DNA from 3 places in the Pseudomonas sp. CFBP 8770 genome. Region 2 is predicted to be linked to each of the others. Evidence: predicted binding sites of a transcription regulator. Region 2 holds the regulator's gene; each other region holds the start of a gene.
What was found. The regulator sigma-54, encoded in region 2, starts transcription at its own class of promoters, with help from an activator protein. The targets are predictions, from matches to a motif close to ANTGGCATNNANNTTGCTNT.
Positions count from the first base shown of each region.

Region 1: the regulator sigma-54 is predicted to act here: its motif matches at 8,611-8,630, upstream of IFT98_RS10855 (pilin).
Region 3: the regulator sigma-54 is predicted to act here: its motif matches at 1,488-1,507, upstream of IFT98_RS02510 (CmpA/NrtA family ABC transporter substrate-binding protein).

Region 1 covers NZ_JACYUL010000004.1:255,157-265,414, reverse strand. The annotation lists tRNA gene IFT98_RS10915 (tRNA-Asn) at 146-221, shown strand; tRNA gene IFT98_RS10910 (tRNA-Pro) at 232-308, shown strand; tRNA gene IFT98_RS10905 (tRNA-Lys) at 314-389, shown strand; tRNA gene IFT98_RS10900 (tRNA-Pro) at 488-564, shown strand; gene IFT98_RS10895 (NAD(P)/FAD-dependent oxidoreductase) at 856-2,157, opposite strand; gene IFT98_RS10890 (DUF1780 domain-containing protein) at 2,485-3,114, opposite strand; gene IFT98_RS10885 (DUF3830 family protein) at 3,215-3,640, shown strand; gene yacG (DNA gyrase inhibitor YacG) at 3,830-4,033, opposite strand; gene coaE (dephospho-CoA kinase) at 4,030-4,653, opposite strand; gene IFT98_RS10870 (prepilin peptidase) at 4,650-5,522, opposite strand; gene IFT98_RS10865 (type II secretion system F family protein) at 5,524-6,741, opposite strand; gene pilB (type IV-A pilus assembly ATPase PilB) at 6,744-8,450, opposite strand; gene IFT98_RS10855 (pilin) at 8,674-9,090, shown strand; gene IFT98_RS10850 (pilin) at 9,181-9,594, shown strand; tRNA gene IFT98_RS10845 (tRNA-Thr) at 9,647-9,722, shown strand; gene yecR (YecR family lipoprotein) at 9,807-10,258, shown strand, end outside.
Region 2 covers NZ_JACYUL010000007.1:185,339-195,596, reverse strand. The annotation lists gene IFT98_RS17070 (hypothetical protein) at 1-141, shown strand, start outside; gene IFT98_RS17065 (superoxide dismutase) at 144-755, shown strand; gene IFT98_RS17060 (ZIP family metal transporter) at 766-1,659, shown strand; gene IFT98_RS17055 (HPr family phosphocarrier protein) at 1,751-2,023, opposite strand; gene rapZ (RNase adapter RapZ) at 2,040-2,897, opposite strand; gene ptsN (PTS IIA-like nitrogen regulatory protein PtsN) at 2,900-3,364, opposite strand; gene hpf (ribosome hibernation-promoting factor, HPF/YfiA family) at 3,377-3,685, opposite strand; gene IFT98_RS17035 (RNA polymerase factor sigma-54) at 3,764-5,257, opposite strand; gene lptB (LPS export ABC transporter ATP-binding protein) at 5,421-6,146, opposite strand; gene lptA (lipopolysaccharide transport periplasmic protein LptA) at 6,146-6,691, opposite strand; gene lptC (LPS export ABC transporter periplasmic protein LptC) at 6,678-7,250, opposite strand; gene IFT98_RS17015 (KdsC family phosphatase) at 7,259-7,795, opposite strand; gene IFT98_RS17010 (KpsF/GutQ family sugar-phosphate isomerase) at 7,813-8,787, opposite strand; gene IFT98_RS17005 (ATP-binding cassette domain-containing protein) at 9,022-9,831, shown strand; gene mlaE (lipid asymmetry maintenance ABC transporter permease subunit MlaE) at 9,831-10,258, shown strand, end outside.
Region 3 covers NZ_JACYUL010000001.1:552,007-562,264, reverse strand. The annotation lists gene IFT98_RS02515 (nitrate regulatory protein) at 92-1,378, shown strand; gene IFT98_RS02510 (CmpA/NrtA family ABC transporter substrate-binding protein) at 1,652-2,986, shown strand; gene ntrB (nitrate ABC transporter permease) at 3,014-3,889, shown strand; gene IFT98_RS02500 (ABC transporter ATP-binding protein) at 3,899-4,699, shown strand; gene IFT98_RS02495 (enoyl-CoA hydratase/isomerase family protein) at 5,555-6,646, shown strand; gene IFT98_RS02490 (acyl-CoA dehydrogenase family protein) at 6,661-7,812, shown strand; gene IFT98_RS02485 (enoyl-CoA hydratase) at 7,873-8,646, opposite strand; gene IFT98_RS02480 (alpha/beta fold hydrolase) at 8,893-9,909, shown strand; gene IFT98_RS02475 (D-2-hydroxyacid dehydrogenase family protein) at 9,925-10,258, shown strand, end outside.

The DNA of each region.
Region 1 (10,258 bases), on a different contig from region 2:
TAAAGGGTTGACAGAGGTTTTGAAGATTGTAGAATAGCGCGCCTCAGAGACATGAACGCAGCGATGCGAACAGGTCGAAGAGTTCAAGGCGGTAGTGATACAGGCTTGAAGCTGCAGCGGTTGTAGATGTACTGAAATTGATAGTTCCGTGATAGCTCAGTCGGTAGAGCAAATGACTGTTAATCATTGGGTCCCAGGTTCGAGTCCTGGTCACGGAGCCAAATTTCATATCGGGGTATAGCGCAGTCCGGTAGCGCGCCTGCTTTGGGAGCAGGATGTCAGGAGTTCGAATCCCCTTACCCCGACCATATTTGGGTCGTTAGCTCAGTTGGTAGAGCAGTTGGCTTTTAACCAATTGGTCGTAGGTTCGAATCCCACACGACCCACCATTTTTGATTCCGGTTCGCTGGATCGAATCTTAAAAAGCCCCACCGTTTAACAGCGGTGGGCAGCAGAAAAGGCGCCTTCCGGGGTGCCTTTTTTGTACCGGGGTATAGCGCAGTCCGGTAGCGCGCCTGCTTTGGGAGCAGGATGTCAGGAGTTCGAATCCCCTTACCCCGACCATATTCATGAAAAAAGGCGCCTGTCATGGGCGCCTTTTTTTTGCTCTCGATTTCATGCCATTCCACCCCAGTCTCTACGGGTACCCCGTGGGAGCGGTCATTGGCCGCGAAAGCAGCTCTGCGTGTTGTCTGCTGCACCGAGGTGTCTGTTTCGCGGCCACGGACCGCTCCCACGAAGCCACCTGTAGCAGCGGCGCAAGCCGCGTCCGGCCGCACCGCGTTTAATCAGGCACACCGCATCGCCGGTAACGCGGCTTGCGCCGCTGCTACCGGGATTGCAGGCAACGATGGATCAATGCAGCTTCAATCGCGGCTCGGTGCCGCGGCCGATGCGGCTGCCCAGCATTAGCATGCCGGTGCGGAACAGGCCATACAGCGCCGCCTGGTGCATCCGGTACAGCGACACGTAGAACATGCGCGCCAGCCAACCTTCCAGCATGACGCTGCCGGTCAGGTTGCCCATCAGGTTGCCCACCGCCGAAAAGTGCGAGAGGGAAATCAGCGAGCCGTAATCCTTGTAGGTGTACTCCGGCAGCGCCTTGCCTTCGATGCGTAGCTTCAACGACTTGGCCAGCAACGAGGCCTGCTGATGGGCTGCCTGCGCGCGCGGTGGCACGTTGCGGTCGGTGCCCGGCTGCGGGCACGCCGCGCAGTCACCGAAGGCAAAGATGTCGTCGTCACGGGTGGACTGCAGGGTCGGGCGTACCACCAACTGATTGATGCGGTTGGTTTCCAGGCCATCGATCTCCTTGAGGAAGCCAGGCGCACGAATACCGGCTGCCCACACCTTCAAACTGGCCGGAATCACCTGGCCGCTGCTGGTCAGCAGGCTTTCGGCAGTCACCTCGCTCACCGCGGCATTGGTCAAGACCGTCACACCGAGCTTCTCCAAGGTCTGGTGCACCGGCTGACCGATGCGCTCGGGCAGCGCCGGCAGCACCCGCGGGCCGGCTTCGATCAAGGTGATGCGCATGTTCTCGGGTGCGATGCGGCCCAAGCCATAAGCCGCCAGTTCTTTTGCCGCGTTGTGCAGCTCGGCCGCCAGCTCGACTCCTGTGGCACCGGCACCGACGATGGCGACGCTGATCTGCGCGCGACTCTCGTCGTGCCCGGCATGGGCGCGCAGGTAGTGATTAAGCAGTTGCTGGTGGAAACGCTCGGCCTGCTTGCGAGTGTCGAGGAACAGGCAGTGCTCCGCCGCCCCCTGGGTGCCGAAGTCGTTGGTGGTGCTGCCCACCGCGATGACCAGCGTGTCATAGCCGATGCTGCGCGCCGGGACCAGCTCCAGGCCGGTTTCCGGATCGAGGGTGGCGCTCAATTGGATCTGCTTGGCCGCGCGGTCCAGACCGCTCATGCGGCCAAGCTGAAACTCGAAATGATTCCACTTGGCCTGTGCCACGTAGTTGAGCTCGTCTTCGGACGAATTCAAGGAGCCGGCTGCCACCTCATGCAGCAGCGGTTTCCAGATATGGGTCAGGTTGGCGTCCACCAGCGTGACGCTGGCCGTACCGCGCTTGCCCAAAGTCTTGCCCAGGCTGGTGGCCAGTTCCAGGCCGCCGGCGCCGCCGCCGACAATAACGATGCGATGTGTCATGGAAAGCTCTCATAAGGTTAACGAATTCGGGTGTCTGCGAAGGGGGGCGAGCGCAAGGCAGCTCATAGCTCCACACCTTCGAACAGATGGATCGACAAGCCCTGCTACGGCTGTCCCCAGGGCAAGAAGCAGCTGCTCGACTTGCAACCGAGGCGCGCACGGGTGACCGCCGATCAATGGCGAGAGTCACGTGGCAGGGCAGGCGACCCTGAACAGGTAGACGTTTCAGACGCGGGCAAGGCTACAGGGTTCCTGACAGGCGGTGCGGGCGAGAGCGCTTTGTATCATCCGCACGGCCCCTGCGCCATGACTGGTAAAGGGGTGGATTCACAAACTGATGCCTACATCGAAAACGATGCTGCGGCCCAGGTTGTTGCGCAGGAAGTCCGGCGCATCCGGATGCGCGAACAAGACCCGGGCAAAGGTGGGGCCGACCAGCGACAGCGAGCGCCAGCCTTGGCGAAGAAACTCGGTAGGCGGCGGAAAATGGCTGTTCAGGTCCAAGGCTTCGCGCTTCAGGCTGGCGAAGGCAATGATGTCCAACTCACCAAGGTCCAGCCCGCGTTCGCGGTAGTTGTGGGCTTTCTTGCGCAGGGTCGGCGCCAGCCGCTGCAGCAGCTCGGGTGCGCGGATGCGTTTGGGGCGTGCCTCGCGCCGGACCAGTTGGCTGAGGGAGAAAGCGCTGCGGCGGCGCTGCAACTCCTCGCGCCACTCATCGTTGAGCCGGCGCCCCTCGTCGAGCACGAAGAACACTTCGAAACTGGCTTCACGGAACAGCACGTCCGGCGGCTCCTGGCCGGCGGGGGTGAACTCATCGTCACGGTAGGCGATGTTCAGGCCCTGCAACAGGCGCTCGCACACCCAACGCTCGCGCTCCCACTTGCGCGCATTGGAGAGGAAGGCATTGGCCTGTTCGGCCTGGCTGGTGAGCAAACGCAGGTAGTCGGAGTCATCCATGGCCCTAGCTTAGCCCGCCTGTGCGACGAAAAGAATAACGCTCGACGCTTCAAAATCCTTCGGCGATGGGTAAGGATGGGATTTTCCCAGGAGCTGCACCATGCCCAGCATCAAGATCACCTCCGGCGGCTACGAATTCTTGGCCGAAACCCATCCCGATGCACCGCAGACGGTGGATGCGTTTCTCAAGCTGCTGCCGTATCGGCAGAAGATCATCCATGTGCGCTGGAGTGGCGAGGCGTGCTGGGTGCCGCTGGGTGAATTCCAGTTGCTGCGCGGTGACGAGCCGGTCGGGTTCGAGAACCACACCAGCCACCCGTCGGTGGGGGACGTGTTGTTTTATCCCGGGCCGTACAGCGAGACGGAAATTCTGCTGGCCTACGGGTCATGCTGCTTCGCCAGCAAGATGGGGCAGTTGGCCGGCAATCACTTTCTTACCGTGGTGCAGGGCAAGGAAAACCTCCGCGCCCTGGGCGTGAAGACCTTGTGGGAAGGTGCGCAAGAGGTGGTGTTCGAATTGGCGTGATCGCCTTGTAGATACCCTGTAGGAGCGGTCCGTGGCCGCGAACCATGCACCGCGGTATCCCAGACAATCCGCAGAGCCCTCTTCGCGGCCGATGACCGCTCCCACGGGTACCCGATATCCACTGTGGGGGCGGTCCGTGGCCGCGAACCATGCACAGGTGCAAGCACTATCGCCTGGTGCCCGACCGCCTCAATGTCCGCGCGGTGGCAGGTCCTCGCTGAACAGGTCGTCCTCGGCATCCGGGCTCACCGGAATCTTGTGCTCCTCGGACGCCCAGGCGCCCAGGTCAATCAATTTGCAACGATCGGAACAGAACGGCCTGTTCGCATTCGCTGCCGTCCATTCCACCGGCGCCCCGCAAGTCGGGCAATCAACGGTCAAGGGTTGGCTCATTCTCGGCCTCCACGCAAAGTCAGATAAAAAGCATGCAGCCGCTCGACTTCCGAATGCAGCCAGGCCAGATCGCGGTCGTTGACCAGCACATCGTCCGCCAGCGCCAGCCGCTGCTCGCGGCTAGCCTGAGCTTTCAGAATCGCCTGGACCTGCTCGGGCGTGGTGTGATCGCGCAGCAAGGTCCGCGCAACCCGCACCGCCTCCGGCGCATCCACCACCAGCAAGCGCTGGGTAGTCCGGTACTGCCCCGACTCGACCATCAGCGGCGACACGAACACCGCATAGGGCGACGTTGCCGAAGCCAGCGACCGAGCGATTTCCTCGGCAATCAACGGATGCAACAAAGCCTCGACCCAGCGCCGCTCCTGCGCATCCTCGAAGATCACCTTGCGCAACGCCCCACGGTCGAGGCTGCCATCAGCCTGCAACAGCGCCACACCATAGCGCTGCACCAGCGCCGCCAGCGCTGGCCGCCCCGGCTCCACCACCCAGCGCGAAGCCTGATCGGCGTCCACCACGTGCACGCCCAACTCGGCAAAGCGTTGCGCTGCCGCGCTCTTGCCACTGGCGATGCCACCGGTGAGGCCCAGCACCCAAGGTTTATCCACAGCTGTTGTCATCGGAACCCGGCAAACTGCATGTATGAAGTGGTTATTTGATCACCCCACAGCAATGCAATCCACCCCGCGATGGCCAGATAAGGCCCGAACGGGATCGGCGTACTGGTTTGCGCGTTGCGCATCCGCAACATCAACACCCCCAGCACCGCCCCCACCAGCGACGACAACAGAATGGTCAGCGGCAAAATCTGCCAGCCACCCCAGGCCCCGAGCATGGCCAGCAACTTGAAATCGCCGTAACCCATGCCTTCCTTGCCGGTGATCAGCTTGAACACCCAATACACCAGCCACAGGCTCAGATAACCCGCCACCGCGCCCCACAGCGCGTCGTAGAGATTGGTAAACAACCCCTGGCCATTGACGATCAACCCCAGCCACAGCAACGGCAGCACCAGCACATCCGGCAGCAACTGGTGATCGGCATCGATCAGACTCATCGCCAGCAAGCCCCAGGTCAGCAGCAGAAACGCACCGGCCTGCCAGCTCAACCCGAAGTGATAAACCACAAAGGCACTCAAGATGCCCGTGGCCAGCTCCACCAGCGGATAACGCAGGCTGATCTTCGCCCGACAACTGGCACACTTACCCCGCAGCATCAGATAGCTCACCACCGGGATGTTCTCCCAGGCGCGGATCTTGTGGGCACAGTGCGGGCATTCGGAATGGGGGAGCAGCAGGTTGTAGGTGGCGCCTTTGGGCTCCGGCGGCAGGCCGAGCATTTCACGGGATTGGGTGGTCCAGTCCCGGTCGAGCATGATCGGCAGGCGGTGGATGAGGACGTTGAGGAAACTGCCGATGATGAGGCCCAGGAGGAGGGCGCATGGAAGTAAAATGGGTTCTGAGGTTAGGATGGATTCTGGTAAGAGCATATTAGACGATTGCGCCGAGTTTGAAGATAGGTAGATACATAGCGATAACCAGCCCACCTACGACCACCCCCAATACCGTCATAATCATTGGTTCCATCAAGCTGGTGAGGCTGTCAACGGCATTGTCCACTTCCGCTTCATAATAGGTGGCAACTTTCTCCAGCATATCATCGAGCGCGCCGGACTCTTCGCCTATCGCGGTCATTTGGATTGCCATGCTTGGGAATATCGCAACGGATCTCATGGAGACGTTGAGCTGTGTGCCCGTTGAAACGTCCTGTTTGATGGTATTTACAGCATTCTTAAATACGACATTGCCGGTCGCTCCCGCTACTGAGTCCAGCGCATCCACTAAAGGGACACCTGCCGCAAAGGTAGTGGATAACGTACGTGCATATCGGGCAACAGCTGATTTATAAAGTATTCCTCCTACAATCGGTGTTTTAAGCAATGCCCTGTCGATAGTATCGCGCATTGGCCTGCTGGTTCTGTATGCGTGACGAAAGACGAAGAAGAAGCCGATTAAAGCTGCTAGTACGATGAGCCACCATTCCTGCAGCGCATTGGAAAGGTTTATAACCATTTGGGTGAAAGCCGGTAGCTCGGCTCCGAATCCAGCAAATACCGACTGAAATTGAGGGACGACTTTTATTAACAGAATTCCGGACACGATGAAGGCTACTACCAGCACTGCAGCAGGGTAAGTCATCGCCTTTTTGATTTTGGCTTTAAGGGCTTCGGTTTTTTCCTTGTAGGTGGCAATTCTATCCAATAAAGTCTCAAGCGCACCGGCTTGTTCACCTGCATCAACTAGGTTGCAATAGAGGTCATCGAAATACAAAGGGTGTTTCCTTACCGACGAAGCCAGGCTGTTCCCTGCAGCGACATCTTGCTTTACATCTTCTACCAATCGTTTCATATTTGGATTGTCAACGCCTTCGGCGATAATGTCGAAGGATTGAAGCAAGGGCACCCCAGCTTTCATCATTGTGGCTAGTTGTCGCGTAAATAGCGCCACTGCAAGCGGTTTTATTTTTTTTCCTTTGCTGAAAATAGAAGATGTTTTTTTCTTTATTTTTAATGGCGTAACACCCTGTTTGCGCAGATAGGCCTTCGCCAGCGCTGGGCTCAGCGCGGTCAACTCACCTCTGACGAGATTTCCTTTCTTGTCCGTTCCCTCCCAGGCAAATGTCGGAGGCTTTGTAGGTTTGATGGCCATGATTAATCCTTGGTCACGCGGTTGACTTCCTCAAGGCTGGTAACGCCTTGCATGACCTTGAACAGCCCGGAAGTCCTAAGGTCATTGAAACCCTCCTTTCGCATTTGTTCAGCTATTTCTATCGCGTTATTGGCCGCCATGATCATCCGCTGCAATTCTTTCGTATTCTTAACTACCTCGTATATCCCTACCCGTCCTCTGTAGCCGCCATTGCATTGGTCGCAACCTTTAGGTTCATAGATTTTGAACTGTCCGATCTGGGCCGGCGGAAAGCCTTCTTCGATCTGAGCTTGAACAGGGATTGACTTCTCCGTTCTACAAATAGGGCAAAGCTTTCTAGCCAGGCGTTGCGCGATAATCAAGTTAACTGATGTGGCTATGTTGAAGCCCGCAACGCCCATGTTTTGCAAGCGAGTCAGTGTTTCCGCCGCACTATTGGTGTGAAGCGTAGATAGCACTAGGTGCCCTGTCTGCGCGGCCTTTATGGCAATCTCTGCAGTTTCCAAATCTCGAATCTCACCCACCATGATGACATCTGGATCTTGTCGCAAGAACGAGCGCAAAGCCTGGGCAAAATCAAGACCTTGACGAGGATTGACATTGACCTGGTTGATGCCCTCCATGTTTATTTCAACTGGGTCTTCGGCGGTTGAAATATTAATATCAACGGTATTGAGTATATTAAGCCCAGTATAAAGCGATACCGTTTTTCCCGAGCCAGTAGGCCCAGTCACCAGAATCATACCTTGTGGCTGACGTAGTGCTTGAAGGTACAATTCCTTCTGAATAGCCTCGTATCCAAGTGCATCGATTCCCATTTGCGCGCTGGACGGATCCAGAATTCGCATAACGATCTTTTCACCCCAGAGCGTCGGTAGAGTATTTACTCGAAAATCTATCGTTTTAGTTTTAGAAATTCGCATCTTTATTCGGCCGTCTTGAGGTTTTCTACGCTCGGATATGTCAAGGCTCGCCATGACTTTAAGTCGCGCTGCAATTCTCCCTGCAAGGTTTATAGGTGGGCGCGCGACTTCCTTCAACATACCGTCAGTTCGAAGCCTGACCCTGTAGATTTTCTCATACGGCTCGAAATGCAGGTCTGAAGAGCCACCTCTGATCGCGTCAAGTAGCATCTTATTGACGAATCTAACCACGGGGGCGTCATCTGCATCTTGGCCCTGGCCCACTATATTATCTTCTTTGTCCCCGCCATCGGCTGAGATATCGATCCCGTCAAGGTCTATATCGGCCATGTCCTCTAAGCCAGTATTCCCGTTTTCAAAAAAACGCTCGATTGCGTCAGATAGCTTGTCATCCTCCACAAGAATTGATTCAGTGTTCAACCCGGTGCTGAACTGGATGTCGGTAATAGCTTGATGATTCGTTGGATCAGATAGAGCGATGAATAATTTGTTACCCCTACGCCAGAGAGGGAGAGCGTGATGTTGGCGTATGAGCTTTTCGCTTACCAGATTTTTAGGTTGATGTTCTTTATCAATTGCAGACAAATCTAGTAAAGGGCTACCAAATTGATCGGCAGCTACTTCGGCAATCGCTTTACTATTTGCAAGTTTTGCTTGTACGAGATAATGAACAAAAGATAGTCTGCTTTTTTGAGCCTGATGTACTGCTTGCTGAGCTGCTTTTTCTGTAAGCAGTTCTGCTACCACCAATTGCTTAGCAAGGCCAGTGAGGGCCAAATCGTTCATCTCAGCACCGATCCTTTCAAATTTAGATATTTATAGCGCACAAGCACCTACGAAGCCAAGCGCGGGTAAACAGGTGACAAAATTCGTCAGTTTGTGTCCCGGTTACGGTGTGCCGGTCTTTACGACACGAGCGAACTCGCCTTGGAATGAGCGATGGATAGTTGGCATGCCTCGTGCTTAGGTCTTTCCAACGACGTATACCCGTCATCTTCGGAGATGTGAAATGAACGCGCAAAAAGGCTTTACGTTGATTGAGTTGATGATCGTAGTAGCAATTATTGGTATTTTGGCAGCTATTGCCCTACCTGCTTATCAAACCTACACAGGTAAATCTCAGGTCACCGCTGCCTTGGCCGAAGTCACCCCAGGCAAAACTCAAGCCGAAGCTAAGCTCAACGAAGGGCTTGCAGCAGAAATCACAAAAGCTGAAGATATCGGTCTAACGACTTCTGCACGTTGCACTGCCTATACCGTATCGGTAAAGACTACTGGAGATGCGTCTATTGCCTGCACCATGGCTGGTAATCCAGACATTGCAGCCAAAACTCTCACACTGACACGCACTACTGCCGGCGTATGGAGTTGCGCTACGACTGCGCTTCCTAAGTACGCTCCTACTGGCTGCGTCGGCAAAGCCTAAACGGTTATTCTCGACTTGTAGGCCGGGGTGGCCTATGTGCCACCCCACATGCCTATTTTAGGTTTTTGCATGCGCTGAAGGTAAAGCAACATGGACCGCTCACGAAGTCATGGCTTTACCCTCATCGAGATGATGATTGCAGTCGCGATTGTGGGAATTTTGTCGTTTTTAGCTGTTTATATGTTTCAAACATATTCTAATAGGGCCAAGCTGGCTAACGGTGTAAGCGAGCTCAGGAGCTTGGTCGGTCGTTATGATGCTTTGCATTTGAGTGGGAATGCTTCGCCTAATCTCACGGATTTAGAAGTTACTGACTCTAGTCGTTGCCATTTCTCGATTGGAATTACCGCCACGTCAGATGTAGCTGTGATGTGCGAGCTTTTGAATGTCTATGGAGCTCTTGAAGGCGGCATTTTGACTTACAGACGGTCCACACAAGGACAATGGGTTTGTACCGCCAGCTCAGGCATAGCACCTGACATCCTGCCGGCGCATTGCCGTTGAGGATCAAGGAGATTGCGTAGTTAAGCGATAAATTTTTAGGTTTAAAATTTGGGCCGGTGTAGCTCAGTCGGTAGAGCAGCGCACTCGTAACGCGAAGGTCGTAGGTTCGATTCCTATCTCCGGCACCATCCCCAACACAGTAGCACTCTCTAAACATCGTCAAATTCGGTTCTGAAAATGATGATGCCGCAACCTAGAATACGGAAATCACCATGGTTCTCACAGGATTCAGCCGCCTCGCAGCGGCTTTTGTGTTTCTGGCGGCACTGCCCGCCTGCTCCACTCACAAGGATTTCTACGCCACCGGAGGCAGCCGTGCGGATGGCGTTATCGACGTTGCCTATGATTTCAATTATCTGGAAACGCCGTTTGTCGATCTGAAGCAGGCGTACACTATCGCCCGGTCCAAATGCTCCCTGTGGGGCTATGTAGACGCAGAGCCTTTTGGCGGAGCCACCCAGGAATGCACTGCCAGACGTGGTTTTGGTGATTGTTCGGCATGGCGGGTCTCAAAAAAATATCAGTGCTTGGGTAATCTGGGCAGCGTATCCGCTCCACTCAATTACCTAGGCTCCGCGCAGCCTCCAGTTCATGTGCCTGCTCGCCAGGCAGCGGCACCTTCCCAGGCAGCGCCGGCGGCAACGCCCGCTCCACTGTCGTCCGC
Region 2 (10,258 bases):
AAGACCTACGCCGAGTTGCTCGGCTTCACTCGCCAGCATGGCGAATACCCCCGTACCCACCGGTTGCTGTGTAGCGCCGCCGAAACCGACGTTGCGCCAGTCGTCACGCAACCCGATAACCTTCCCTACGGAGTTCACTGAAAATGCCTTATACCCTGCCTGCCTTGTCCTATGCCTACGATGCCCTGGAGCCGCACATCGATGCCGCGACCATGGAGATCCACCACACCAAGCACCACCAGACCTACATCACCAACGTCAACGCTGCCATCGAAGGCACCGAATACGCCGAATGGCCCGTGGAAAAGCTGGTTGCCTCGGTCAAGCAGCTGCCGGAGAACCTGCGCGGCGCCGTCACCAACCACGGTGGTGGCCATGCCAACCACAGCCTGTTCTGGGAAGTCATGTCGCCCAATGGTGGCGGCCAGCCGCAGGGCAGCGTTGCCCAGGCCATCGAAACCGAGCTCGGCGGGTTCGAGGCGTTCAAGGAAGCATTCACCAAGGCCGCGCTGAGTCGCTTCGGCAGTGGGTGGGCCTGGCTCAGCGTCACGCCGGAAAAGAAGCTGGTGGTGGAAAGCAGCGGCAACCAGGACAGCCCCTTGATGAATGGCAACACGCCGATTCTGGGTCTCGACGTCTGGGAGCACGCCTACTACCTCAAGTACCAGAACCGTCGGCCTGAATACATCAACGCGTTCTACAACGTGGTCGATTGGGCCAACGTCGAGAAGCGCTACCAAGCCGCCGTGAACTGAGCCTCGCGCCATGGGATCGCAGACCTTTGCGCTGGTCAGTGTCCGCCGCTTTCGCCTGGCGCTGGGCACAGTGCTGCTGTTGGCAGGGGCGGCCTTGCTGGTGGGTGAACTGCTGGCCTGGCTCGACCTCGATCCGCGCATCCTGCGCGCGCTCGAAGGCGGTGCTATCTGCGCCCTGGGCACGGCTCTGGGCGCGGTTCCCGTACTGGTCATCCGCAGCATGCCGGTCGCCGTGGCTGATACATTGCTGGGCTTCGGCGCGGGCGTGATGCTGGCGGCCACTGCGTTCTCGCTGATCATTCCCGGCCTGGATGCCGCAGCGGCCATCGGTTTCTCGCGCTGGGGCGCTGGTGGCCTGATGAGCCTGGGCATCATGTCCGGAGCGTTCTGCCTGTATCTGGTGGACCGGAGGGTTTCCGGAGTCACACCGGACTATCTGGTGGGCAGCACGCAGCAGCCCGTGATCCCTGCACGTATCTGGATCTTCGTGATCGCCATCATCGCTCACAATATTCCTGAGGGCATGGCCATCGGCGTTTCGGCGGGCGGCGGCATGCAGGATGCCGACAGCCTGGCGATGGGCATTGCCCTGCAGGACGTCCCCGAGGGTCTGGTGATCGCACTGGTTCTGGCAGGGGCGGGCATGGCCCGGTACAAGGCCTTCCTGATCGGCGCAGCATCCGGGTTGGTCGAGCCGGTGTTCGCGGTGCTGTGTGCGTGGCTGGTGCGTATGGGCGAGCTTTTGCTGCCACTGGGCCTGGCCTTTGCAGCCGGTGCAATGCTACTGGTCGTGACTCACGAGATCATTCCGGAATCACGCAGCAATGGTCATCACAAGTTGGCGAGCCTGGGCCTGTGCGTAGGGTTTTGCCTGATGATGGTCATGGACACTGCGTTGTCTTGACCCTTGACCCTTGAACCCAGAGCTCAGAACCTGACGTAGCGCAGTACTGGATTGGCGCTACCGGGTTCTGTCTCTCGGCCGCTGGTTCGCTTTATTCGCCTTCGTCGAATTTGTCGTTGATCAGTTTGACGATGGCATCCAGCGCCTGCTGATCCTGCTCGCCTTCGGTGTGCAAGTGAATGGTGGTGCCTTTTCCGGCTGCCAACATCATCACACCCATGATGCTCTTGCCATCGACCAGAGCTTCTGGTGTGCGGCCGACGCGTACCTGGCAGGGAAAGCGTCCCGCCACGCCGACGAATTTCGCAGCGGCACGGGCGTGCAGGCCGAGCTTGTTGATGATTTCTACTTGGAGGGCGGGCATTGCGCGGGGGATCCTTTCAGCTGAGGTCGCGATGGCGAACCTGGACGTTCTTGAGCGACTGCTGCAGCAATCGGCCCAGGCGCTCGGTCAAGTATACCGAGCGATGATGCCCGCCTGTACAGCCGATGGCGATGGTGACATAGGCACGACTGCTGGCGGCGAAGCGCGGCAACCATTTGAGCAGGTAGGAGGAGATGTCCTGATACATCTCTTCGACGTCCGGCTGGGCCGCCAGGTATTCGGCGACTGGGGCGTCGAGCCCGGACTGCTCGCGCAGCTCCGGCTTCCAGTACGGATTGGGCAGGCAGCGCACGTCGAACACCAGGTCGGCGTCTATCGGCATGCCACGCTTGAACCCGAATGACTCCACCAGAAAGGCCGTACCCGGCTCCGGCTTGTTCAACAGCCGGACTTTGATGGCATCGCGCAGTTGGTAAAGGTTCAGGTTGGTCGTGTTGATCTTGAGATCGGCCAGATCGACGATAGGCCCGAGCAGATCGCTCTCGACGCGGATGGCCTCGGCCAGCGAGCGGCTTTCATTGCTCAGCGGATGCCGGCGACGTGTTTCGGAAAAACGCTTGAGCAGTGTTTCTTCGTCGGCGTCCAGATACAGCACATCGCAATTGATGTGCTTGGCACGCACTTCGGCCAGCAATTGGGGGAAACGCGACAAGTGGCTGGGAAGGTTGCGTGCATCGATCGATACCGCCACCTGCGGCTGCGCCAGCTCGGTATGGATCAGGGCGCGCTCGGCCAGTTCGGGCAGCAACCCGGCCGGCAGGTTGTCGATGCAATAGAAACCGTTGTCTTCGAGAACATCCAGGGCAGTGCTCTTGCCTGAGCCTGAGCGGCCACTGACGATGATCAAACGCATGGTTAATGACCGCTCTGCTCGTCCAGTACCACTTGGTACAAGGCTTGATTGCTGGGCGCCGAACGCAGTCTTTCGCGCACTTCCTTGCGATCGAGCATGCTGGCGATCTGGCGAAGCAACTCCAGGTGCGCATCGGTGGCCGCTTCGGGCACCAGAAGCACGAACAGCAGATCCACGGGCGCGCCGTCGATGGCGTCGTAGTCGATCGGGGCGCTGAGGTGGATGAGGGCGCTGACGGGGGTGTCGCACCCCTTGAGGCGACAATGCGGGATGGCAATGCCGTTGCCGAATCCGGTCGAACCCAGTTTTTCACGGGCAACGAGCGCTTCGAATACCGTTTGGGCATCCAGCGTGGGCACTTCGCGACCGATCAGCTCGGCAATGTTTTCGAGTGCTTTCTTCTTGCTGCCGCCCGGCACGTTCACGCATGAACGGCCGGGGGTCAGGATGGTTTCTAGTCGGATCATGAGTGGGGAGTGTCAGCGAGCAGTCGCGCCTTGCAGCAGACTTTGCTGTTTTTCCTTATGCTTTTTGAGTTGGCGATCCAGCTTGTCGGTAAGCAGGTCGATGGCCGCGTACATGTCGTCATGTTCGGCATTGGCGACAACCTCACCACCGGGTATGCGCAGGGTGGCTTCGATTTTCTGTTTGAGCTTCTCGACTTCCATGATCACCTGAACATTGGTGATCTTGTCGAAGTGACGTTCGAGACGCTCGAGTTTTTCCCCGATGTAGGTTCGCAGGGGTTCGGTCACATCTAGTTGGTGTCCACTGATGTTGACTTGCATACCGCTTCTCCTTATTGCCATTGCATAAAGAAGCAGGCTTGGGTGCCTGCCACTGGAACGCTGTGGCACATCGCAGGGCTACATCAACCGCTTGCGTTCGCTGGACGGCGCAATCCCTAGGGATTCGCGATACTTGGCGACCGTTCGACGGGCTACCTGGATGCCTTGTGCCTCCAGTAAACCAGCGATCTTGCTGTCACTCAACGGCTTTTTCTGATTTTCGGCCGCAACCAGTTTCTTGATGATCGCGCGGATCGCCGTGGAGGAGCATTCGCCACCTTCCGAGGTACTGACATGGCTGGAGAAAAAGTATTTCAGCTCGTATATGCCACGCGGTGTATGCATGTATTTCTGCGTGGTGACCCGTGAAATGGTCGACTCGTGCATGCCTACCGCCTCGGCGATGTCGTGCAGCACCAGAGGCTTCATGGCCTCGTCGCCATAGTCGAGGAAACCGCGCTGATGTTCGACGATCTGCGTCGCCACCTTCATCAGGGTCTCGTTGCGGCTCTGCAGGCTCTTGATGAACCAGCGCGCTTCCTGCAGCTGATTGCGCATGAAGGTGTTGTCGGCGCTGGTGTCGGCGCGCCGCACGAAGCCCGCGTACTGCGGATTGACCCGCAGGCGTGGCACGGACTCTTGATTGAGCTCGACCAGCCAGCGGTCGCTGTCCTTGCGCACGATGACATCGGGCACGACGTATTCCGGCTCGCTGGACTCGATCTGCGAGCCGGGCCGCGGGTTGAGGCTCTGCACCAGTTCGATGACCTGGCGCAGCTCGTCTTCCTTGAGCTTCATGCGGCGCATCAACTGGCTGTAGTCGCGCGAGCCGAGCATGTCGATGAAGTCGCTGACCAGGCGCTGGGCTTCGGCCAGCCAGCGGGTCTTGGGCGGCAGCTGGCGCAGTTGCAGCATCAGGCATTCGCTGAGGTTGCGGGCGCCAATGCCGGCGGGCTCGAACTGCTGGATGCGGTGAAGCACCGCTTCGATCTCATCCAGCTCGATGTCCAGTTCAGGATCGAAAGACTCGCAGATTTCCTGCAGTGTCTCGTCCAGGTAACCCTGGTTGTTGATGCAGTCGATGATGGTCACGGCGATCAGCCGATCGGTGTCGGACATGGGCGCCAGGTTCAGCTGCCACAACAGGTGCGTCTGCAGGCTCTCGCCGACCGATGTGCGCGTGGTGAAGTCCCACTCGTCGTCATCGTTGCTCGGCAGGCTGCTGGCGCTGGTCTGGTAGACGTCTTCCCAGGCGGTATCCACAGGCAGTTCGCTGGGAATGCGCTCGTTCCAGTCGCCTTCCTCGAGGTTGTCGACCGTGGGCGCGGATTCCTGGAAGCTAGGCTCCTGGATTTCCTGGGGGGGTGTCTGCTCGATCTTGTCGGCCAGCGGGTCGCTGTTGTCGAAGTCGTCGCCTTCTTCCTGGCGTTCGAGCATGGGATTGGATTCCAGCGCTTCCTGAATCTCCTGTTGGAGGTCCAGGGTCGATAGCTGGAGAAGGCGGATGGCCTGTTGCAACTGCGGTGTCATCGTCAGTTGCTGGCCCATACGTAGGACGAGCGATGGTTTCATGGCAGGAACTTAACACCTTGGTCGCCGGCGCGAAGCGCCTTCTACTACGGATACCGAAATACCCGGCTTATGTCGTAAGCAAATTATATGCCTGAAACCTGAGTGTTTGCCTAGGGCGCCATGAAAATTAATGCCCGTGGGAGGGCGCTGGCGCCCTCGGGTGTTACAAGCGGAACTCGTGGCCCAGGTAGACTTCGCGGACCAGATCGTTGGCCAGGATGGTCTGGGCATCGCCTTCGGCAATCAACTGCCCGTCGTTGACGATGTAGGCCGTTTCGCAGATGTCCAGGGTCTCGCGAACGTTGTGGTCGGTGATCAGTACGCCGATACCCTTGGTCTTGAGGTGATGGATGATCTGCTTGATGTCGCCGACCGAAATCGGATCGACACCGGCGAAGGGTTCGTCGAGCAGGATGAACTTGGGCGCGGTGGCCAGTGCCCGGGCGATCTCCACGCGGCGGCGCTCACCCCCCGAAAGGCTCATGCCCAGGTTGTCGCGGATGTGCGTGATGTGGAACTCCTGCAGCAGGCCTTCGAGTTCGGCCAGCCGGGCCGTGGCATCGAGTTCCTTGCGGGTTTCCAGAATGGCCATGATGTTGTCGGCCACCGACAGCTTGCGGAAGATCGAGGCTTCCTGCGGCAGGTAACCGATACCGGAGCGGGCGCGGCCGTGCATCGGCTGGTGGCTGACGTCCAGGTCGTCGATGAGCACGCGGCCCTGATCGGCCTGCACCAAGCCGACGATCATGTAGAAACAGGTGGTCTTGCCCGCGCCGTTGGGGCCCAGCAGGCCAACGATCTGCCCGCTCTCGATGGACAGGCTGACGTCACGGACGACTTGCCGGCTCTTGTAGCTCTTGGCCAGGTGCTGCGCTTTCAGAACTGCCATTACTGGGCCTTCTGCGGTGCGTCGGATTTCTTCTTCGGCTGGATCACCATGTCGATGCGCGGACGAGGCGTGGTGACCTTGCTGCCCGTGGCACGGCCAGCGTTGACCACCTGGCGCACGGTGTCGTAGACGATCTTCTCGCCTTCGGACGTGTTGCCGTCGTTGATGACCTTGGCCTTGTCGATCAGCACGATGCGGTTCTGCGCCGCGAAGTACTGGATGGTCATGCCGTAGGCCTGCACGATGGGCTTGTCGGCGGCAGGTTTCTGCTCGTAGTAGGCCAGGTTGCCGACGGCAGTGAACACGTCCACGTCGCCCGTGGCATTGCGGGTGATGGTCACGGTGTTGCCGTTGATCTTCATCGACCCCTGGGTAATGATCACATTGCCCTTGTAGGTCGCCACGCCCTGTTTGTCGTCGAGCTGGGCATCGTCGGACTGGATATGAATGGGCTGATCGCGGTCAGTGGGCAGTGCCCAGGCGCTCGCGCTTCCCAGTGCTGCGCTCAGGCTGAGCAAAAAGGGGAGGGTTTTAACGAGCCTCATACTGTCCTCTTACGTTGGACAGCAAGTTGATCTTGCTGTCATTCAGATACGCTTTCATGCCCTTGGCCGTCGACACGCCACCGGCGCCGTCGATTCTAACGTCTTGGTCGGTCTGCGCATATTGCTTCTGTGGGAAAACGGTCATGCGCGAGCTGGTGATCAGCGTAGCGCGGCTTTTCTGATCGGTACGCGCGATGCGCACCGAATCGATCAGCTCGACTTCGCTGCCATCGGGATTGACTTCGCCACGGTCGCTGGTCACGTGCCATGGATAGACGGTGCCGCGGTACAACTGCATGTCGGGCTTGGTCAGCAAGGTGACCTGCGACGTCTTGACGTGCTCGACCTTGTCGGCGGTCATGTCGTACTGCACGCCGCCATCGGGCAGGTACTGCCGCGCCTTCGCGTTGATAGCGTAGTAATCGATCTGGCTTTCGTCGACGGCCGCTGTGGGCTGGTCGAGGAATCGCTCCGGGCTGATGTCCCAGTAGCCGATGGCGGCGAACAGCAGCCCCAGCACACCCAGGATGACGATATTGCGGATTTTCTTGTTCAGCATGTCAGGCCCTACAGGTAGGCGGCGCGGGCCGCTTCGAGATTGCCTTGGGCATCGAGGATCAGCTCGCAGAACTCGCGGGCCGCCCCGAAGCCGCCACTGGCCTGGGTCACGCCGTCGGCATGCTGGCGCACGAAAGCGTTGGCATTGGCCACTGCCATGCCCAGGCCTACCCGGCGGATCACCGGCAGGTCGGGCAGGTCGTCGCCCAGATAGGCCACTTGTTCATAGCTCAGGCCGAGTTCGGCGAGCAGTCCGTCGAGCACCACGAGTTTGTCTTCGCGGCCCTGGAAGAGATGCGCGATGCCCAGGTTCCCGGCGCGCCGCTCCACCACCGGGCTCTTGCGGCCGGTGATGATCGCCGTGGTCACGCCGCTGTTGATGAGCATCTTGATGCCCTGGCCATCCAGCGTGCTGAAGCTCTTGAATTCGCTGCCGTCTTCGAGGAAATAAAGACGGCCATCGGTCAATACGCCGTCGACGTCGAATACGGCCAGCTTGATGGCCTTGCCTCGCTGCAGGAGGTCGTTGCTGCCAGTCTCGGGCATTGCACCATTCTCGGTCATTACATGACTCCCGCGCGCAGCAGGTCGCCAAGGTTGAAGGCGCCTACCGGACAGTCTTGATCGTCAACCACGATGAGTGAGTTGATCTTGTTGTCTTCCATGATCTTCAGCGCTTCGGCAGCCAGCATGTCGGCGCGAGCCGTCTTGCCGTGGGAAGTCATGACGTCTTCGATTCGAGTGCTGTGGACATCGATGGTGCGATCCAATGTGCGTCGCAGATCGCCGTCGGTGAAGATCCCGGCGAGGCGGCCATCGGCTTCCAGGATCGCGGTCATGCCCAGGCCCTTGCGGGTCATTTCCATCAGCGCATCGCGCAGCAGTGTACCGCGCGCCACTTGTGGCAGCGCGGTGCCGGTGTGCATCACGTGCTCCACCTTGAGCAGCAGGCGCCGGCCCAGTGCTCCGCCGGGATGGGAGAAGGCGAAGTCTTCGGCCGTGAAGCCGCGCGCCTCGAGCAAGGCAATGGCCAGCGCGTCGCCCAGCACCAGGGTAGCGGTGGTGGAGGAGGTCGGCGCCAGGTTCAACGGGCAGGCCTCCTGGGCGACGCGCGCGTCGAGATTGACCTCGGCAGCCTGGGCCAGGGGCGAGTCGGGGTTGCCGGTCATGCTGATCAGCGGAATGCCCATGCGCTTTATCAAAGGCAGCAAAGTGACTATCTCCGCTGTCGAACCGGAGTTGGACAGGGCCAGGATGACGTCCCGGCGAGTGATCATGCCCATGTCACCATGGCTGGCCTCGGCAGGATGCACGAAGAACGCCGGAGTACCAGTGCTCGCCAGGGTTGCGGCGATCTTGTTGCCGATATGGCCGGACTTGCCCATGCCCAGCACGATCACGCGGCCGTCGCTTTCGAGGATCAATTCGCAGGCGCGCACGAAATCGGCGTCGATATGGGCAAGCAGGCCCTCCACCGCTTCGATTTCGAGACGTATGGTGCGGTGCGCGGATTGGATCAGGTCGCTGGTCTGGCTCATGGCGAAAATCGGTAGGCCCGGTGAAAAGGCGGCGATTATAGCGGGAATGGACGTGCGACTCACCTGCCTATTTCGCCGCCTGGGTAAATCGACGGTACGCCACGCCAATGGATCAATCTTGGGCGGCGCGTGTCTGCAATGCTATAGTTCGCCGCTTGTTCGGCCTGTCCGCGCCAAGTGTCTTCGGTCAGAAGATGAGCGTCCGAGGGTAAGGTTGCACTGCAAGGAGTTTAAATGAGTGCCGATAGCGCCTACGCGGTCGAGCTGAAAGGGGTTTCCTTCAAGCGCGGTGCGCGGAGCATTTTCAACGACGTCGATATCCGCATTCCTCGCGGCAAGGTCACCGGTATCATGGGGCCTTCAGGTAGCGGCAAGACCACGCTCCTGCGTTTGATGGGCGCGCAATTGCGGCCCACCAGCGGTGAGGTGTGGGTCAATGGCCAGAATCTGCCCAAGCTCTCGCGCAGCGACCTGTTCGACGCGCGCAAGCACATGGGCGTGCTGTTCCAGAGCGGCGCGCTGTTCACCGACCTGGACGTGTTCGAAAACGTGGCTTTCCCGCTGCGGGTACACACTGACCTGCCCGAGGACATGATCCGCGACATCGTTCTCATGAAGCTGCAGGCCGTTGGCCTGCGCGGTGCCATCGAATTGATGCCGGACGAGCTGTCCGGCGGTATGAAGCGCCGCGTCGCGCTGGCCCGTGCCATTGCCATGGACCCGCAGATATTGATGTACGACGAGCCGTTCGTCGGTCAGGACCCGATTGCCATGGGCGTGCTGGTGCGGTTGATCCGCCTGCTCAACGACGCACTGGGTATCACCAGCATCGTGGTGTCCCACGACCTGGCGGAAACCGCGAGCATCGCCGACTACATCTATGTCGTAGGGGATGGCCAGGTGCTTGGTCACGGTACGCCCGAAGCCTTGATGGGGTCGGACAATCCGCGCGTCCGTCAATTCATGAAAGGCGATCCCGACGGTCCCGTGCCTTTTCATTTTTCCGCGCCCGACTACCGCGCCGATCTGCTGGGGAAGCGTTGATGCGCAAGAAATCAATCATGGAGCGCGTGCGCCTGTTCGGTCGTTCGGCCATCGACATGGTCGGCATCCTGGGGCGTTCCGGGCTGTTCCTGGGTCACGCGCTGGTGGGCCGCGGCGGCATCGGTGGCGGTTTCCAGTTGCTGATCAAGCAATTGTATTCAGTGGGCGTCATGTCCCTGTTGATCATTGTCGTGTCCGGCGTGTTCATCGGCATGGTTCTGGCCCTGCAGGGCTTCAGCATTCTGGCCAAGTACGGTTCGGAGCAGGCGGTCGGGCAAATGGTCGCGCTGACACTGCTGCGTGAACTCGGACCGGTGGTCACCGCTCTATTGTTCGCCGGCCGCGCCGGTTCGGCCTTGACGGCCGAGATCGGCAACATGAAGTCGACCGAGCAGCTGTCGAGTCTCGAGATGATCGGCGTCGACCC
Region 3 (10,258 bases), on a different contig from region 2:
GGCATACGCAGCGGCGTACAGGCGGCCAACGGGGATCGGACCGGGACTTGCATGCAGTCGGGCTGTCCATCACCGAAGCTGCGAGCCCGCCATGCCCGATCGTGCCCTGCCTGAACGCCCCATGCCCCCTGCCCTGCGCTTCATGCTGGCCGCCCGCCGCAGCGAGCTGGAAGGCCTGCGCGGACTTGCCGACACTTGCGAGCTGGTGACCTTGATCAGCCGTCTGGTGCATGCGTTGCAGCGCGAGCGGGGCTACACCAACGTCTACCTGGGCAGCCAGGTCGAAACCTACCGCAGCCAACTCGACCTGCATACGGAACAGGCGCGGGCACTTGAACAGGACGTGCTGCAGCGGTTGCAGGCCATGGACCTGAACGCGGCCAGCGCTGCCGACCGTGCCCGCCTGTTCAATCGTGTGGCCTACGTGCTGCACGGCTTCGACGAACTGCCCGGCCTGCGCCGTCGCATCCGCGAACGTCTGCTGAGCCCCAGCGTCGCCACGGCGGCCCTGACCCGCCTGGTGGGTGGGCTCATGGCCGTGGTGTTCGAAGCGGCCGACACCGCCATTGATCCGAGTATCACCCGCGTACTGGTGGCGCTGTTCAATTTCATGCAGGGCAAGGAGCTGGCCGGCCAGGAACGCGCCACCGGCGTGGCGGGCTTCTCGGCAGGCTTCTTCGATGCCAGTGTGCAGGAGCGCATCCTGCACCTGACGCAAAGCCAGCAGCGCTGCTTCCAGACCTTCGGCGAGTTCGCCGACCCAGTGGCCGGGCAGCGCTGGGCCGACCTGCAGCACAGCGAGATCACCGCACAATTGCTACGCCTGCGCGAAGTGGGTATGCGCACCTCGGCGCAACACCCCGTGGACCCCGGCCTGTCGCAGCTGTGGTTCGAGCTGCACAGCCAGCGCATCGACCAGATGCACGAGGTAGAGACACACCTGGCCGAACAACTGCTCGCCAGCTGCCAGAGCAGCATCAAGCTGGCCAATGCCGACCTGGACAACCACCGCGTGCTGCTGCAACGCCTGGCCAGCCTGGAAACCATGGGCTGTGGCGATGCCCGCCTGTTCAGCGTGCAGGCCAGCGATCTCGACAGCCCGGCGCCCGACGGCCACGGCCCGCAGATGGGCCGCTCATTGCTGGACCTGCTGCAGGCCCAGACCCACCGCCTGCAGGACGCCAACCTGCAGCTGGACGAAGCACGCCAGGCGCTCAACGAACGCAAGTTGGTGGAGCGCGCCAAGCAGTTGCTGATGAACGAATACGCGTTGAGCGAGAGCGAGGCCTACACCCGACTGCGGCAATCGGCGATGTCGCGCGGGCTGCGCATGGTCGACATGGCGCAGAATGTACTGGCCGTGGCCGGCAAGGGTTGATGCCGACATTGCGCCCTATTTGCACATCCCACGGGCGGCATGCTCCGCATCCGTGCACGGTGACGCGGCCTGAAGCTGGCAAACGGCCGCAGCGCCTGGCGCAGGCCGCCTTGGCACGCAACCTGCTTTGAGACCAACAGGACCGCAGCCACCTGTGGTCGACATTTCAAATCCTGGACAACGGTGTCCACGCGCTCCCGACAGCATTGCCGGGAACGGGTGAACGCCGTTTTTTTTGCATTTTTTTGGCCGCCACCAGCAGGGGAATCAGCGATGGATGACAAGCCTTTCAAAGGACACCCGGAAAGCGCACACGACGCCAAGCGTCGGCACTTTCTCAAGCAGTCGTTGACCGTCGCCGGTGCCGGCGCCGCCCTCGGCCTGCTGCCACCGGGGCTGTCTTCGGCGGTGTGGGCGGCGGGGAACGACGGCCTGGAAACCACCACGGCCAAGCTGGGCTTCATCGCCCTGACCGACGCCGCGCCGCTGTTCGTCGCCGACGAGAAAGGCTTTTTCGCCAAGCATGGCATGACCGGAGTGGAAGTGCTCAAGCAGTCGTCCTGGGGTACCACACGGGACAACCTGGTGCTCGGCTCGGCCGCCAATGGCATCGACGGTGCGCACATTCTCACCCCCATGCCCTACCTGATCGCGGCCGGCAAGGTCACCCCCAACAACCAGCCGGTACCCATGTACATCGTGGCGCGCCTGAACCTGGCCGGCCAGTGCATCTCGGTGGGCAACGAACACGCCGACCTCAAGCTGGGCCTGGATTCCGCACCGTTCAAAGCGGCGCTGGCCAGCAAGCGTGCCAGCGGCAAGGCCGTCAACGCGGCGATGACCTTCCCCGGCGGCACCCACGACCTGTGGTTGCGCTACTGGCTGGCCGCAGGCGGGATCGACCCGAACAAGGACCTGTCGACCATCGTCGTGCCGCCGCCGCAGATGGTTGCCAACATGAAGGTCGGCAGCATGGACAGCTTCTGTGTCTGCGAGCCGTGGAACGCCCAGCTCATCAACCAGAAGATCGGCTACACCGCCAATACCACCGGCGAGATCTGGAACAAGCATCCGGAGAAAGCCCTGGCCCTGCGCGCCGACTACGTCGACAAGAACCCCAACGCGACCAAAGCACTGCTCAAGGCGGTGATGGAGGCGCAGATGTTCTGCGAGCAGCCACAGAACAAGGAAGAAGTCGCGCAGATCTGCGCCAAGCGGCGCTGGATCAACGCGCCTGTCGCCGACATCACCGAGCGCATGAAAGGCAACTTCGATTACGGCAACGGCAAGGTGGTCAACGACAGTCCACACATCATGCGCTACTGGGATGACTTCGCCTCCTACCCATTCAAGAGCCACGACCTGTGGTTCCTCACCGAGAACAAGCGCTGGGGCTACCTGCCCAAGGACTTCGACAGCCAGGCCTTGGTCGCCAAGGTCAATCGCTCCGACTTGTGGCGCCTGGCCGCTGCGGAACTGAACGTGCCAGCGGCGCAGATTCCCGATTCCGACTCGCGCGGCATCGAAACCTTCTTCGACGGCAAGACCTTCGATCCACAGAACCCGCAGGCCTATCTCGACAGCCTGTCCATCAAGGCCCTGGCCTGATGTTTCCCGCACGTACCGGAGGTCATCATGAATGCTGAAGTGAAAAAGCTGCACAGCGCCGCGCAAGCGATCGCCAAGGCTCAGGTCAAGCCGCCGGTACTGGCGGGCTTGCTGAAAAACACCCGTCGCTTCGTGCTTCAGCAGTGTCTGCCGCCGGTGGTGATCGGCGCGCTGCTGTTGCTTGTCTGGCAATTGGTCTGCAGTGGCAAGGGCGCTGCGCTGCCGCCGCCTACCCAGGTGATCACCGACACCTGGGAACTGATCGTCGATCCGTTCTACGACAACGGCGGCAATGACAAGGGCATGGCCTGGCAGTTGCTGGCGAGCCTGTCGCGGGTCGCCTATGGCTACGCCCTGGCCGTGGTGGTGGGGATCAGCCTGGGCGTGCTGGTGGGGCAGTCGACCTGGGCGATGCGCGGGCTCGATCCGCTGTTTCAGATCCTGCGCACCGTGCCACCCCTGGCCTGGCTGCCGTTGTCGCTGGCCGGCTTCAAGGACAGCTACCCTTCGGCGATCTTCGTGATTTTCATCACCGCCATCTGGCCGATCATCATCAACACCTCGGTCGGCGTGCGCAACATCCCCGAGGACTACCGCAACGTGGCCAAGGTGCTGCGCCTCAATGGCGCGGAATACTTCAGCAAGATCATGCTGCCCGCTGCCGCGCCCTACATCTTTTCCGGCCTGCGCATCGGCGTCGGCCTGTCGTGGCTGGCGATCATCGCCGCCGAGATGCTGATCGGCGGCGTCGGCATCGGCTTCTTCATCTGGGACGCCTGGAACGCCTCGCGCATCAGCGACATCATCCTCGCCCTGGCCTACGTGGGGGTGGTCGGCTTCTGCCTCGACCGCCTGGTCGCGATGGTCGGACGCCTGGTCACCCGCGGCACTTCGCAAAGCTGAGGAGGCAACATGAGCCATTACTTGAGTATCGAAAACGTCGACAAGCACTTCGAGCGCGACGGGGTCACCAGCCAGGTGCTGCGCGGCATCAACCTCAACGTTGCGCGCGGTGAGTACATCTCCATCATCGGCCACTCGGGCTGCGGCAAGTCGACGGTGCTGAACATCGTCGCCGGGCTCATCGAGTCGAGCAATGGCGCGGTGATCCTCGACGGCAAGGAAGTGCGCCAGCCGGGGCCCGACCGCAGCCTGGTGTTCCAGAACCACTCGCTGCTGCCCTGGCTGACCGTCTATGAAAACGTCGCGCTGGGGGTGGACAAGGTCTTCAAGCGCAGCAAGAGCAAAAGCGAACGCCACGCCTGGACCCTGCACAACCTGGAAATGGTCAACATGACCCACGCCCTGCACAAGCGTCCGAGCGAGATATCCGGCGGCATGAAGCAGCGCGTCGGCATCGCCCGGGCGCTGGCGATGCAGCCCAAGGTGCTGTTGCTCGACGAGCCGTTCGGCGCCCTCGATGCACTGACTCGGGCGCACCTTCAGGATGAGGTGATGCGCATCCAGAGCGAGCTGCACAACACGGTGATGATGATTACCCACGATGTCGACGAGGCGGTGCTGCTGTCAGATCGCATCGTGATGATGACCAACGGTCCGGCGGCGACCATCGGCGAAATCCTCACCATCGACCTGCCGCGTCCGCGCAGCCGCCTGGCCCTGGCCGACGACCCGCGGTACAACCAGTACCGCTTGGCGGTGTTGAGCTTCCTCTACGAGAAGCAAGGCAAGGTCATCGAAGCGGTGGCCTGATCCACCGCATTGATCGCCGACGCGGCTCGCGCCGCTGCTACAGGGGAATGCAACCCCCCTGTAGCAGCGGTCCGTGGCCGCGAAACGAGCGCCGCGGTGCATCTGTCAATCCGGGGTGTCCCTTTCGCGGCCGATGACCGCTCCCACGGTTACCTCCACCCTGTGGGAGCGGTCCGTGGCCGCGAAACGGACGCCGCGGTGCATCTGTCAATCCGCGGTACTCCCTTCGCGGCCGATGACCGCTCCTACGGTGACCGCCCCCCGTGTGGGAGCGGTCCGTGGCCGCGAAACGGACGGCGCGGTGCGTCTGTCAATCCGCGGTGCTCCTTTCGCGGCCGATGACCGCTCCTACGGTGACCGCCCCCCCTGTGGGAGCGGTCCGTGGCCGCGAAACGGACGCCGCGGTGCATCTGGCAATCCGTGGTGCCCCTTTCGCGGCCGATGACCGCTCCCACGGTTACCTCCACCCTGTGGGAGCGGTCCGTGGCCGCGAAACGGACGGCGCCGTGCATCTGGCAATCCGCGGTGCCCCTTTCGCGGCCGATGACCGCTCCTACGGTGACGGCCCCCTGTGGGAGCGGTCCGTGGCCGCGAAACGGACGGCGCGGTGCATCTGTCAATCCGCGGTGCCCCTTTCGCGGCCACGGACCGCTCCTACGGGTTGGCTGCCACGAGGCGCGGGCGAACGAACGCTGGTTGGGGTCGGTCTACTGAATGCCGACCAGCGCGTGCAACCCGTGCAAATTTGCAGGCAACACCTGCATTAATCTGCATTGAAAGCTGCAAACTTGCCTGTCACGATCGCCTGGTCCGCTTATTTATCTCAGGAAATCAATAACAAGCAGGGATTCAGCGATGACAGCTCAGGTCTTTCCCCCGCTCCAGCGGTCCCCGCTGGACCTCGACACTCAAGTGCTCGGCGAGGTTCGCAACCACATCGGTCACGTGACCCTCAACCGTCCCGCCGGTCTCAATGCGCTCACCCTGGACATGATCCGTGCCCTGCGCGGCTACCTGGATGCCTGGGCCTTGGACCCGCACATCCATGCCGTCGTCCTGCGCGGCGCCGGCGAGCGTGGCTTCTGCGCCGGTGGCGACATCCGCAGCCTCTACCACAGCCATCTCAACCAGGACGCCTTGCGCGAAGTGTTCTTCAACGAAGAATATGCCCTGGACCAATGCCTGCATCAGTACCGCAAGCCAGTCATGGCGCTGCTCGACGGCTATACCCTGGGCGGCGGCATGGGCCTGGCACAGGCAGCCGAACTGCGCGTGGTCACCGAGCGCAGCAAGCTGGGCATGCCCGAAGTGGCCATCGGCTATTTTCCCGATGTCGGCGCCAGCTATTTCCTGAGCCGCATCCCCGGCGAAATCGGCACCTACCTGGGCGTCACCGGCGTCCAGATCGAGGCGGCCGATGCGCTCTATTGCGGCTTGGCCGACTGGTACGTGGAAAGCGACCGCCTGGGCCTGCTGGATGAGCGCCTGGACAAACTGCAATGGAGCGACAACGCCCTCAAGGACCTGCAGGGTGTGCTTGCCCGCCTCGGCGTGCAGACGCTAGCCGACGCGCCGCTGCACCGCTTGCGGCCGGCGATCGATCATTTTTTCGGTCAGGACGACCTGACCAGCCTGGTCGAACAGCTGGAGCACGTGAACGTCGCCGACAGTCAGGCGTGGGCACAGAATACCGCGCAGCTGATGCGCACCCGTTCACCGCTGGCCATGGCGGTTACCCTGGAGCTGCTGCGTCGCGGTCGCCACTGCACCCTGGAAGCCTGCTTTGCCCTGGAGCTGCATCTCAACCGTCAGTGGTTCGAACAGGGTGACCTGATCGAGGGCGTGCGTGCTTTACTGATCGACAAAGACAAGAACCCGCGTTGGAACCCACCGACGCTAGACCGGCTTACCCGCGCACGCGTCGAGCCATTCTTCCAAGGCCTCTGAGGCCGGAGTCTGCCATGCAAGACCTGGAACTGAGCGAAGAACAGATCATGATCCGCGACATGGCGCGCGACTTCGCCCGTGCCGAAGTGGCGCCCCACGCCCGTGCCTGGGAACAGGCGGGCTGGATCGACGACGCCCTGGTGGCACAGATGGGCGCCCTCGGCCTGCTGGGCATGGTGGTGCCCGAACAATGGGGCGGCAGCTATACCGACTACGTCGCCTATGCCCTGGCGGTGGAAGAGATCTCCGCTGCCGACGGCGCGTTGGGGGCATTGATGAGCGTGCACAACTCGGTAGGCTGCGGGCCCCTGCTCAACTACGGCAGCCCGGCCCAGCAGGACACTTGGCTGGCCGCGCTGGCCAGTGGCGAGGTGATCGGCTGTTTCTGCCTCACCGAACCCCAGGCCGGTTCCGAAGCCAACAACCTGCGCACCCGCGCCGTGCTCGACGGCGAACATTGGGTGATCGACGGCGCCAAGCAGTTCGTCACCAATGGGCGGCGTGCCAAGCTGGCCATCGTGTTTGCGGTCACCGACCCGGAGCTGGGCAAGAAAGGCCTGTCGGCCTTCCTGGTGCCCACCGACACCCCAGGTTTCACCGTCGACCGCAGCGAGCACAAGCTCGGCATCCGGGCCTCCGACACCTGTGCAATCACCTTGAGCCAGTGCCGCGTGCCCGCCGCCAATCTGCTCGGCGAACGCGGCAAGGGCCTGAACATCGCCCTGTCCAACCTCGAAGGCGGCCGTATCGGCATCGCCGCCCAGGCGCTGGGCATCGCGCGCGCCGCTTTCGAAGCGGCACTGGGCTACGCCCGCGAACGCGTGCAGTTCGGCAAGCCGATCATCGAACACCAGAGCGTGGCCAACCTGCTGGCCGACATGCAGGTGCAGGTCAACGCTGCACGCCTGCTGGTGCTGCACGCCGCGCGTCTGCGCAGTGCCGGTCTGCCCTGCCTGTCCGAAGCCTCGCAGGCAAAGCTGTTCGCCTCGGAAATGGCCGAACGGGTCTGCTCCAGCGCCGTACAGGTGCACGGGGGCTACGGTTATCTCGAAGATTATCCCGTGGAAAAGTACTACCGCGACGCGCGCATCACCCAGATCTACGAAGGCTCGAGCGAGATCCAGCGGATGTTGATCGCCCGCGAGCTGCGCAACTATCTGCTGTAGTACCGCATGTAACAAGTGCCATCGAGGGGGGGCTGGTCAACGACCAGTCCCCCTTTTCGCTCAATGCCCCTTGAACTGCGGCTCGCGCTTGGCGATGAACGCCGCCATGCCTTCTTTCTGATCTTCGCTGGCAAACGCCGCGTGGAACACCCGCCGCTCGAAGCGCACGCCTTCGGACAAGCTCACTTCGAAAGCGCGGTTGACGCTTTCCTTGACCATCATGGCGATCGGCAGCGACTTGGCCGCGATTTGCTGCGCAACCTCCAGCGCCTCGTCGAGCAGACGGTCGGCGGCCACGATACGGGCAACCAGCCCTGCCCGCTCCGCTTCCTCGGCGCCCATCAAGCGGCCGGTCAGGCACAGCTCCATGGCCTTGGCCTTGCCCACCGCATGGGTCAGACGCTGGGTGCCGCCCATGCCCGGCAGCACGCCGAGCTTGATCTCCGGCTGGCCGAACTTGGCATTGTCGGCGGCAAGGATGAAATCGCACATCAACGCCAGCTCGCAGCCTCCGCCCAAGGCAAAACCGGCCACGGCAGCGATCATCGGCTTGCGCCGATTGGCGACCCGGTCGCTCTCGTGGAACAGATCGTCGAGGTAGATCTGCGGGTAGCGCAGCTCCGCCATTTCCTTGATGTCGGCGCCGGCGGCAAACGCCTTGGCAGACCCGGTGAGGACGATGCAACCGATCTCGCGATCGCTTTCCAGGTGATCGAGGGCCTGGTTCAATTCGTCGATCAACTGCGCGTTGAGAGCATTCAACGCCTGCGGTCGATTGAGCGTGATCAAGCCTACGCGGCCGCGTGTTTCCAAGAGGATGGTTTCAAAAGCCATGGCATTGTCTCCAGGTAGAGGCATTTTCTGCCCCGCTGATTATTGTTGTATCGACCCCTGGGCGGCGTACTGCCCATGATCGCGTGTCGTGTTTGTAGCATTCTGAAACCTGATACCGGACATTCTTTGGCCGCAGCCGGGCACCACCGGCCCATGCGAACCTCCAATGGATGCTACGGTGCTGACCTGCAACACCCTGCGCCTGAGCGTCCCCGCTGCATCACAGTCCACTCCAGGAGGTCCCCCATGCTTCGCCTGTCCACGCTGGCGCTCGCCGGCATCTTTGCCCAACCACTGCTGGCCGCCGATTCGTCGCCCAGCTATGGCCCCGAACTGCAAGGCTTCGACTATCCGTACACGCTGCAACATTACGCCTTCGAGTCCCAGGGCAAAAGCCTGCAGATGGGTTATATGGACGTCGCCGCCAACGGCAAGGCCAATGGCCGCACCGTGGTCCTGATGCATGGCAAGAATTTCTGCGGTGCCACCTGGGAAAGCTCGATCAAGGCGCTCAGCGATGCCGGGTACCGCGTGGTCGCGCCCGACCAGATCGGCTTCTGCACCTCGAGCAAGCCCGAGCACTATCAATACAGCTTCCAGCAGTTGGCGAACAATACCCATGACCTGCTGACCCGCATCGGGGTCAAGGAAGCGGTGATCATGGGTCATTCCACCGGCGGCATGCTCGCGACTCGCTACGCCTTGATGTTCCCCGAAGACACCGAGCGCCTGGCCATGGTCAATCCCATCGGCCTGGAAGACTGGAAAGCCATGGGCGTGCCCTATCGCAGCGTCGACCAGTGGTTCGAACGCGAGACCAAGGTCACCGCCGAAGGCATCCGCAACTACGAGCGCAACACCTATTACGGTGGTCGCTGGAAGCCTGAGTACGACCGTTGGGTAGACATGCTGGCGGGGTTGAACAAGGGCCCGGGGCATACCTCTGTGGCATGGAATTCGGCATTGATCTACGACATGATCTTCACCCAGCCGGTGGTCTACGAGTTCAAGGACCTGCAGGTGCCGACCCTGCTGCTGATCGGTGACGCCGACACCACGGCGATCGGCAGCGACATCGCGCCACCCCAGGTCAAGGCCACGCTGGGTAAATACACCGTGCTGGGCAAGCAGGCCAGCCAGCTGATTCCTCACAGCACCCTGGTGGAATTTGCCGGGCTTGGCCATGCACCGCAAATGGAGGAGCCGGCGCGCTTCCACAAGGCCCTGCTCGATTGGCTGGACACTCCCCAGAAACCGCTGTGACAAGAGGCAACCCCCATGCGAATAGCCGTCATCGACGACTGGCAATCGGTGGCTGAAAGCGTGGTCGACTGGACCCCGCTGCAGGCCGTAGGCGAGCTCGACTTCATTCACGACTACCCCGGCGAAAGCGCAGTCCTGGCCGAGCGCCTTGCGCCCTATGCCATCATTTGCGTGATGCGTGAACGCACGCAGTTCGACGCCGGCCTGCTCGAACGACTGCCGCTGCTCAAGCTACTGGTGACCGGGGGTATGCGCAACGCAGCCATCGACCTGCAGGCCGCAGCGCGGCTGGGCATCCAGGTTGCCGGCACGGACAGTTACAAGCATGCTGCGCCGGAACTGACGTGGG